Regions from separate parts of the Candidatus Thalassolituus haligoni genome, predicted to be linked through region 3. Evidence: predicted binding sites of a transcription regulator. Region 3 holds the regulator's gene; each other region holds the start of a gene.
The links. The regulator LexA, encoded in region 3, represses DNA repair genes until DNA is damaged. The targets are predictions, from matches to a motif close to TACTGTNTANNTANACAGTA.
Positions count from the first base shown of each region.

Region 1: uvrD (DNA helicase II) is a predicted target of LexA. The motif match lies at 1,214-1,233, and genes of this name have one in related genera.
Region 2: recN (DNA repair protein RecN) is a predicted target of LexA. The motif match lies at 1,915-1,934, and genes of this name have one in related genera.

Region 1 covers NZ_CP139482.1:4,091,891-4,095,177, reverse strand. The annotation lists gene SOJ49_RS18505 (PA3496 family putative envelope integrity protein) at 1-138, opposite strand, end outside; gene SOJ49_RS18500 (MurR/RpiR family transcriptional regulator) at 251-1,138, opposite strand; gene uvrD (DNA helicase II) at 1,286-3,287, shown strand, end outside.
Region 2 covers NZ_CP139482.1:3,098,617-3,101,903, reverse strand. The annotation lists gene recN (DNA repair protein RecN) at 200-1,885, opposite strand; gene grpE (nucleotide exchange factor GrpE) at 2,045-2,638, shown strand; gene dnaK (molecular chaperone DnaK) at 2,794-3,287, shown strand, end outside.
Region 3 covers NZ_CP139482.1:1,906,307-1,909,593, forward strand. The annotation lists gene SOJ49_RS08530 (hypothetical protein) at 107-355, shown strand; gene SOJ49_RS08535 (cell division inhibitor SulA) at 424-867, opposite strand; gene lexA (transcriptional repressor LexA) at 920-1,522, opposite strand; gene SOJ49_RS08545 (IS4 family transposase) at 2,222-3,287, opposite strand, start outside.

The sequences.
Region 1 (3,287 bases), 2.2 Mb from region 3:
GCGTTCGCGATGCGCTTCAATCGCTCGGCGCGCAACTACTTTGGCGGGCATCTTGCTGGCTTTGTTGACCACTACATTACCTTGGGGGTCAAACGTCACAACCTGTTCATGAGTTTCAAACTTGATTGCAGCTTCCATTGTCACGCTCCTTGGGTTGGTTTGGCAGGGCTATGACGATTTTTGATTTTCCAAGTTGCATTCGAATGACAGTAATGACCTGGATTGATGTATCTGCCAACCGGTTAGCTATTTAACCGATAATATTTTTCGGATTGAAGGGTTCGTTACCCTGCTCCAGCCGCAATGATTTGATGCTGCGTTTGATATTGATGAGATGGCGAGCAAACTCGGGACCTCGACGCTGTGTGACGGCGACTGCCAGCATGTCGATCACCATCAGATGGGCAATACGGGAGGTCATCGGGGTAAATTGTTCGGTGTCTTCTTCAATATTGATATGAATCGGGTAGTCGGCTTGCAAGCTGACCGCAGTATTGGCGGGCGCCAGGCTAACGACTTTGGCACCATGATGCTGGGCCAGGGCAATGGAATTGAGCAGATCCTTGGTGCGGCCACTTTGAGAGATGGCGACAGCGACGTCTTCAGGCCCCAGAGTCACTGCGGACATGGCTTGCATATGAGGGTCACTGTAAGCCGCTGTCGCAACTTGCAGCCGAAAAAACTTGTGTTGTGCATCAATAGCGACGGCCCCAGAGGCACCATAGCCATAAAATTCGACACGGGTGGCCATGCTGATGGCATTGGCAGCGACCCCTACCTGTTCTGATTTCAGCTGCGATTTGACTTGATGCAGTCGCTGGATGGTGGTGTCGGCAATCTTGCTGCAAATATTACTGATGCTGTCGTCTGTGGCGATGGCAAATTGACCAATGTTGTTGGTAATGGCCATTTCCTGGGCGACGCGAACCTTGAATTCCTGAAAACTGTTGCAGCCGATGCCACGGCAAAACCGGACGATGGTTGGTTCACTTACCTGGGCTTCCTGGGCGAGGTCGACGATGCGCATGTGCATCACTTGCTGTGGCGACCGCAACACGTATTCCGCCACTTTGATCTCGGATTTGCGCAAGTTGGGTATGGCAGCAGATATTTCGGCCAGAATCGGGCTGTTTCTCACAATAATGAGTCCGAATAATTGAAATTTGGTCACAGATTATAGAGTGCCTCTCTCTCATCGTCCTGTTAAATATCCTGCTGTACGGATAAACAGGGGATTTGTTGATCAGCATCTTCCGCAACGGGTGCAATCTGATAGACTCGCGGCATGGATACTTCACTGATAATAGATCAATTAAACGATGGCCAGCGTAATGCGGTGGCTGCGCAATCCCCCCATCAGCTGGTACTGGCAGGCGCAGGCTCGGGCAAAACCCGCGTGCTGGTGCATCGCATTGCCTGGTTGCTCAAGGTTGAAAATGTATCGCCTTTTGCCTTGATGGCGGTGACCTTCACCAATAAAGCGGCAAAAGAAATGAAAGGCCGTCTGGAGCAGTTGCTGGATGTGCCGGTCAGCGGCATGTGGGTGGGTACGTTTCATGGCCTGGCTCATCGCTTGCTGAAGCAGCATTGGCGTGAAGCCCGTTTGCCCCAATACTTCCAGATCCTGGACAGCGATGACCAGCTGCGGCTGATCAAGCGGTTGATGAAAGCGAACAATATCGATGATAGCCGCTATCCACCGCGACAGATGCAGTGGTTTATTAACGAACAAAAGGATGAAGGGCGGCGTGCCGCCCACGTCATTCCCTCCGCCGACCCTTTTACCCGTACCTTGCAGCAGTTTTACCAGGTCTATGAAGAAAACTGCCAGCAAAACGGTATGGTCGATTTTGGTGAAATCCTGCTGCGAGCTCATGAGCTCTGGTTACATAACCCGGAGCTGCTGCAGCATTATCAGCAACGTTTCAGCCATATTCTGGTTGATGAGTTTCAGGATACCAACAACATTCAGTACGCCTGGATTCGTTTGCTGGCAGGCAATGCGGTGTCTGTGATGGCGGTAGGGGATGATGATCAGTCCATTTATGGCTGGCGAGGCGCTAACATCGGTAATATTCGCAATTTCCAGCAGGATTTTGCTGGAGCGGAAATGATCAAGCTGGAACAAAATTACCGCTCAACGGCGACGATTCTGGATGCCGCCAACGCCGTCATCAGTAACAACAGCGGACGGCTGGGGAAACAACTGCATACAACGGGTGAAAAGGGTGACCCTATCCGTTTGTACCGCGCCTTTAATGAGCAGGATGAAGCCCGTTACATCGCCGACCTGGTAGACAGCTGGGCCAAAAAAGGCCATGCCAGGGCCGACATGGCGATTCTCTATCGCTCCAATGCCCAGTCGCGCACCTTGGAAGAGGCCATGCTGCGGGCGGGTATTCCCTACCGCATCTATGGTGGCCAGCGTTTTTATGACCGACTGGAAATCAAGAATGCCATGGCGTATCTGCGACTGTTGTTAAATCGGCAGGACGATGCTGCGATGGAGCGGGTGATTAACGTACCGACCCGTGCGATTGGTGAAAAAACTCTGGATACCTTGCGTTCAATCGCCCGAGATCAGGGCTGCTCGTTATGGGATGCTTGTACCGAGGTGACTGCAACGGGGGGCTTGCCGAAACGGGCTGGTGCTGCCGTCACGGGTTTTATGACGCTGATTGACGAGATGTGTGTCGGGATTGATGACATAGAATTGCACGAGCTGGTGGATCAAGTGATTGCCCAGACGGGGCTGATAGAACATCACCGCAAGGAAAAGGGCGAAAAGGGCCAGGCTCGAGTGGAAAACCTGGAGGAGCTGGTGAATGCTGCCCGAGTTTTTGAAGGCAGTGGTGATGACGAAGAAGCCAGCCTGCTGGTGCAATTTCTCGATAGCGCTGCCCTGGATGCGGGTGAAGGTCAGGCCGATGAGCATGAAGATGCGGTGCAAATGATGACGCTGCATTCTGCCAAGGGGCTGGAGTTCCCCCAAGTGGTGCTTACCGGGCTGGAAGATGGCTTATTCCCGCACAAAATGTCGATGGATGATGCTGATGGCCTGGAAGAAGAGCGGCGTTTGGCCTATGTCGGTATAACGCGTGCCATGGATCATCTGGTGATCACTTATGCTGAAAGCCGCCGCTTGCATGGTCAGGAGAATCTCAGCACACCGTCGCGTTTTATTCGTGAAATCCCCGCCGAGCTGGTGGATGAAGTTCGCCTGAAAAATACCGTATCCCGTCCGTTGAGTTCGCGTCGGCCTCGCTCTGGCAACCATAAACTGGTGG
Region 2 (3,287 bases), 1.2 Mb from region 3:
GTTTTTTGCATCCATGATCCAGTTGTGGCCACTGGTTGCTGCAGGTTTGATGCGCACCATACTGATGTAACGCTTGGAGGGATGGTATCCCTGTCGGTTTTGCAATTTCCCCCATAGCTGCGGACGACCATCCTGCGTCGTCCCTGGCATTCCCGCATTGAAGCCAGCCAGTATCAGCTTGAAGCGCTGGTGCGGTTCCTTATATGGCTGTCTGCTTAACCAGTGCCAGCATTTCTTCGGCATGATTCATGGTGCTGAGGGTAATGTCGACGCCTCCCAGCATTCGCGCAACTTCCCGAGTACGTTGAGTATCTCCGAGCTCCTGAATCCGGGTATGGGTATACTCATCACCGGAAATCTTGCTGACCAGAAAGTGTTGATGGGCTTGCGCTGCCACCTGAGGTTGGTGAGTGACACACATAACTTGTCCTCGTTCACCCAGGGATCGCATCAGGCGGCCAACCCGTTCTGCCGTGCCGCCACCGATGCCGACGTCCACTTCGTCAAAAATCATACAAGAGATATCACTGGTTGCGGCAGTAACCACCTGGATAGCCAGGCTGATACGTGACAGTTCCCCCCCTGATGCCACTTTGGCGAGTGGCCCGGCCGGCATGCCTGGGTTGGTTTGAACCATAAACCGGATCTGGTCAAGACCATGTTTGCCGGCTTCGGCAGACGATAGCGGATCAATACAGGTTTCGAAATGTGTCCGTCCCAACGCCATTGCATCAAATTGGCTACATACATCGGCATCCAGCCTGGCTGCTGCGTTGATGCGGGCCTGGCTGAGCGTTTGCGCTTCGGTGATGTAGCGGTTTTCAAAGGTAATTACTCGTTCTTGTAATTCTGCGAGATCTTCGTCTGACAGGCTTAATTCCGCGAGAGCGGCTTCCTGCTGCTGCCAGTGATCGTACAGGTGGATGGGTTGAATCTGGTGTTTGCGTGCCATGCTGAAAATATCGCTGAGACGCTGTTCAACTTGCTGCAGGCGGTGAGGGTTAATATCAACCTGATCCAGATAGTGGCGTAAGGAGTTGCCCGCTTCTTCCAGTAGTATTTGGGCCTGCTGCATCAGATCGCGTGCTTCAATCAGACTGCTGTGCTGATCGTCAATACGCGCCAGTTGCTGATAGGCGATCCAGGCCATTTGAGCCGCACCCTGACCATCGCTGTCATCTCCGGTGCTGACTGCCAGTGCCTGTTGCCCGCCTAATAACATCGATTCGGCATTGGCCAGCCGTTTGTGTTCCTGCTCAAGATCCGCCACTTCGGTAGCGCCGATGGCCAGTTCACGCAGCTCTTCAACCTGATAGCTGAGCAGTTGTCGCTGAGCCTGGATTTCACTGCTTTCTTCCTGCAATTGGCGCAGTCGTTTATGCAGTTGCTGCCATTGCTGGAAATAGTCAGCCACGGTTGTCGCGAGGGGTTTTAGATTGCCGAAGGCGTCGAGAATCTGGCGCGGAGCGTCTTTTTCCAGTAAGCGCTGATGTGCATGCTGGGAGTGAACTTCAATCAGGTGCTGCGACAATTCGCGTAAATCATTGGCGGAAGCCGGACGGCCATTGATATAGCCACGGGAACGACCTTCAGCAGAAACCACTCGACGCAGCAATATGAGGTCTTCCTCGTCAGGTATATCCCGGCAAGTCAGCCAGTTACGGGCGTTGGGCGTTGGGCAGAAGCTGGCGCAGATTTCCGCTCGTTCAGCTCCATGTCTGACCATGCCGGCATCGGCCCGTTGGCCCAGTGCAAGGCCGAGCGCATCCAGCAGAATTGACTTGCCTGCACCGGTTTCACCAGTGATGACTGCCATGCCTCGCTGGAATTCCAGTTCGAGGTGCTCGACCAGTGCAAACTGGTGAATAGACAGATGGGTGAGCATGGATTAACTCCTTTATCTGAACGTATAACCAGTGTTTTTATATACAGTAGTAATTACTGTCAAGTAACAGTTTGAATTCTCTGCCGGTTATGCCCTTGAATCCGACGAGCGGAACCCCATATAGCTGCGAGCGCCATTTTTCGACGAGAGGAATATTTCATGTCAGACGAGCAAAAGATTCAGGACGAAGCCCTGCAAAACGAAGATCTTCAGCCTGAAGTAGCGATCGAAACCGAAGCGAGTGCAGAATCTGCCGCTGCTGGCACTTCCGCTGCAGAAGTGCAGTTGGCAGCTGCCCAGCAAGAAATCGCTGATCTGAAAGAGCAGGTATTGCGAATTCAGGCAGAGATGCAAAACGTGCGTCGTCGTGCGGAGCTGGATGTAGAAAAAGCCCATAAATTTGGGTTGGAAAAATTTGCCAATGAAATGGTTGCCGTTGTGGATAACCTCGAACGAGGTCTGGCAGCAGCACCAGAGGAAGACGCCACCAAGGCTATTCGTGAAGGTATCGAGATGACCTTGAACGGGTTTTTGTCGGCACTGGCCAAGTTTAATGTCGATGTGGTAGATCCGGTTGGGCATCCGTTTAATCCCGAGCACCATCAAGCCATGACGATGATCGAAAGTGCCGACGCCGAACCCAATTCTGTGCTCGCGGTGATGCAGAAGGGTTACGTAATGAACGGTCGTTTACTGCGTCCGGCGATGGTTGTGGTCAGCAAGGCTGCTCCTGCTATTGATGAAAATGCCTGATTGCATTGACTGCAAAAAATTAACGCCATGCCTTGAAAGCGCCAGCTTCGGACACATATACAGGTCATAGGCAAATACATGGCAACGGTCTTCGTTGCAATTGGTTTAAAGACAAGCAAGCAGTGATCACTGCTCGAGTTTTGGAGAGATTTATCATGGGTAAGATTATTGGTATTGACCTGGGAACCACCAACTCCTGTGTGGCGATCCTGGATGGTGGCAAGACCAGAGTGATTGAAAACGCTGAGGGCGATCGTACCACGCCTTCCGTCGTCGCTTATGCCGACGAAGAAGTTCTGGTTGGCCAGTCAGCCAAGCGTCAGGCGGTCACCAACCCACACAACACCCTGTTCGCGGTCAAGCGTTTGATCGGCCGTCGTTTCAAGGATGATGTGGTTCAGAAAGACATCAAAATGGTGCCGTACAAGATCGTCGAAGCCAGCAATGGTGATGCTTGGGTAGAAGTGCGTGGCGAACAGTTTGCACCCCCACAGATTTCTGCTGAAATCCTCAAGAAAATGAAGAAAACCGCAGAGGATTACCTCGGCGAAAGCGTGACTGAAGCCGTTATTACCGTACCGGCTTACTTTAACGATTCCCAGCGTCAGGCGACCAAAGATGCCGGCAAAATTGCTGGTCTGGAAGTCAA
Region 3 (3,287 bases):
TGTAACGACGAGCGAGCGTGCTGCAATACAAGGGTGGCACGCTATGTTTCGCGTGTGTTCGCTCCGGTTATGTTAAACTCGTTGACCATTTTTCGTGAGACGGTATATGGCACGCTTTTTCGAGATTATTGAGCTTTCCAATGGGGACGTTGCGTTGCGTCGGGCTGATGAGCAAGACGGCGATGCACTGATGCGGATTCACTTTTCAGAGGATGCCAAGGCCAGCTTGAGTGAGCACCATATGGATGTTGCGCGTGTCATGCTGGAAGCGGGTGTCCGCAAGGTCAGTGAGCTGTCTGGTATGGATGTCGACGATGACTTTGATGTAGCAGAGCATACGTATTCGCTGCATTAAATCACGCGCTGATGATCAACCATAAAACGGGTAGCCTTGCTGCCCGTTTTTTTTTGCGCTGAATAAGCTCAGGGGTTTTGGCGAATCTGTACCAGCACGACATGACTGCCACTCTGGCGTGCCAACTCACGGAGTTGTCGACGTTGATGCTGGCTGATGTCACCTTGCCATTCGATGATCAAATGGCTGTTGCCGCTGGCGAGGATCCGTTGGCACAACACTTTCTGGGTATCTGCACACAGGTCAATATGCACCACGGGTGCCTTGTCGAGATTCATACTGGCCAGCCATTGTTTGTTCAGCGTCCGGTTCGGGCTTAGCCACATCAGCCAGCGATCACTGGAATTGCAGTGGGCCAGTATGGGCAGTAACTGCAGCGGCTGAATGGTGCTGTCATCCGATACAATCACCTCGGTCAGGCTGCCAGACGGTCTTGGCCTGGTTTTCAGTGGCACGGCATTCGTAAACGGCAAAGCGGGCTGACGATCGACTGGCAAGCTGAGTTGACGCATACAAAACCTCGTGAATGGTGACTACCCTGTGGTATCTGGCTGGGACGTACGGTTAGTGATTGCGACGAATAACGCCGACATACAAACCTTCGATATAAAACTCTTGCTGGCGCAGGTCGACGATAATCGGGCCGTAATGTTCATTTTCGGGATGCAGGATGACCTTGTGACGATTCTTTTCAAGGCGTTTGACGGTGACTTCGTTTTCGACCCGTGCGACGACGATCTGGCCGTTGCGGGCACTTTCACATTTGTGAACGGCAATCAGGTCGCCATTAAAAATGCCAGCGTTTTTCATACTGTCGCCTTGTACTTGCAGCAGATAGTCCGCAGCCGGTTTGAAAAAATTGGCGGGCAGGTTGCAGTACTCTTCGATATGTTCCTGGGCCAGTATAGGCTCACCCGCTGCCACACGGCCGACAATAGGCAGCCCTTCCTGTTCGGAGCCGAGAATCCGAATGCCTCTGGACGCGCCAGGCATGATGTCGATAGCGCCTTTGCGAGCCAGTGCTTTCAGGTGTTCTTCCGCCGCATTGGGGGATTTGAAGCCAAGCTCCTTGGCGATTTCTGCTCGGGTAGGTGGGAAGCCGGTTTCCTCCAGTGCGGATTTGATCAGGTTGAGTACCTGCTGCTGTCTGGCGGTGAGCTTGATCATAAAGTTTCCATGTCTGTTTATCTGTACAGTGGGTGTGAATATATACAGTAAAAAATACTGTGTAAACCCACAGTGGTTGATATTTGCAGTGCCAGCTTGCCATCGACAGCTTGCCATCGACAGCTTCAGCTGCCGGGTACATTCCGGGTTTTTCTAGAAACTGCTGGGTTCCGTGGGAATGACCAGTAGGCATTTGTGCGAGCGGTGTTGGCCGCCTTATTCTGACATCCAGCAACCTCTCTCAGCGCTGTGCAGGATTAAATAGATGGATCCAAACGGCTGCTGATTATGCATTCCCAAATTAATTCTCATTTTGCGAATCAAAACTGCATTTTCGGTTTGAATATGAAAAGTGAATTTGAAAGCACGCAGGATTTTTACGAAATAATATCTGTGAAAAATTTCTGGATAAATATTTATTGAATTTTTTTATTCCTTGTAAATCAATTAGTTGTGTGGGTTTTAAAGGTCTGTTGTCGTTGAATTTGATGCTGTTTTGGTCGTTTTTTTAATGTTGGCACATCCACTGCAATACCTCTTTTAACCCCGGAACAAATGCTGATTGCAAATCGGTCGTTCATGGGGGTTGGCTCAAGATTAAATGCTTTTTCCAGCTAATAAAAAACTAATATAAAATGCAATGAGGATACCTTATGACCACTTCAATCAAGTCGCGTAAAACCAAGCACTATTGTCCGGTTAACCAAATCCCAGACCCAGCTGCCCTGTATCATCCGGCAAATCCGGTGGTTTTCTGAACACCTCCAGCAGCGGCATTCGCTGCATAAGTACCGATCCCAGTCGGATTGACACATTCCCCAAACGCCTTTCAGGGGCCACGCCTTGCTGGATCAGACGCAACAGCACATAGCTGATCATCACCACTAAAACCTGCAATTTGACGGCGTTTTCTGACGTACCATAGAACTGTTTGATCTTGAGATTCTGCTTGATCCACTTGAAAAACAATTCAATCTGCCAGCGCTGTTTGTACAAATCCGCAATCGCCAGAGCGCTGCGTTTCAGGTCATTAGTGATGAAGACCAGCTCCTTGTCATCCTGCTGACGATGAAACACGACTCGCCTCAAGGTGCGGCCTTTCAGATACGATCGGGTCTTGTAACACACTTCGATTTTTTCATCCCTCACCACACCCACCCCTTTCGGTGGCAGAGACTTCGTGACCTTGTAATTCATATCTTTCTTCATCCGGCCCACAAACAGACAGCCCTCATTCACGAGCTTTTCGAGCCACGCCCCAGCGTTATAGGCACGATCAAATACGTAAGTAGTGCCTTTAAAAACAGAGAGTTGAGAGATGGCGCGGCCATCGCTAACTCTGGCGTCGGTGATTTCAAAATAGATGGGCGTGTCGGCATTGGGATCGTAGACCGTATGGATTTTGACACCGCTTTTATTCTTCCGGAAATGGGCCCATTGGTAGCGTGACTGACAGAGGGAGATGGTGGTGGAGTCGATCAGTTGCACCTGAGTGATGACTTCCCGAAGACCTTTCTGTCTGGCCAAACGGGACAGCAAGCGAAAGAACAGCATGTAATAGACCCGCGTGGAGCGCTTTTGATTGGCATCGGCCAGTGTGCTTTTGCGAACGGGCTTCAGGCCCAGATGGTACAGACGGCGGGATTGAACATCGAGCTGTTCAACCAGCCCTCGCAGAGAGGAAGCACCACTCAGCTGACCCACCAGCAAGGCCACCAATTGCCCCCAGCATGACAAGGTTCGTGTGCGTTTGTCGGCCTGGTAT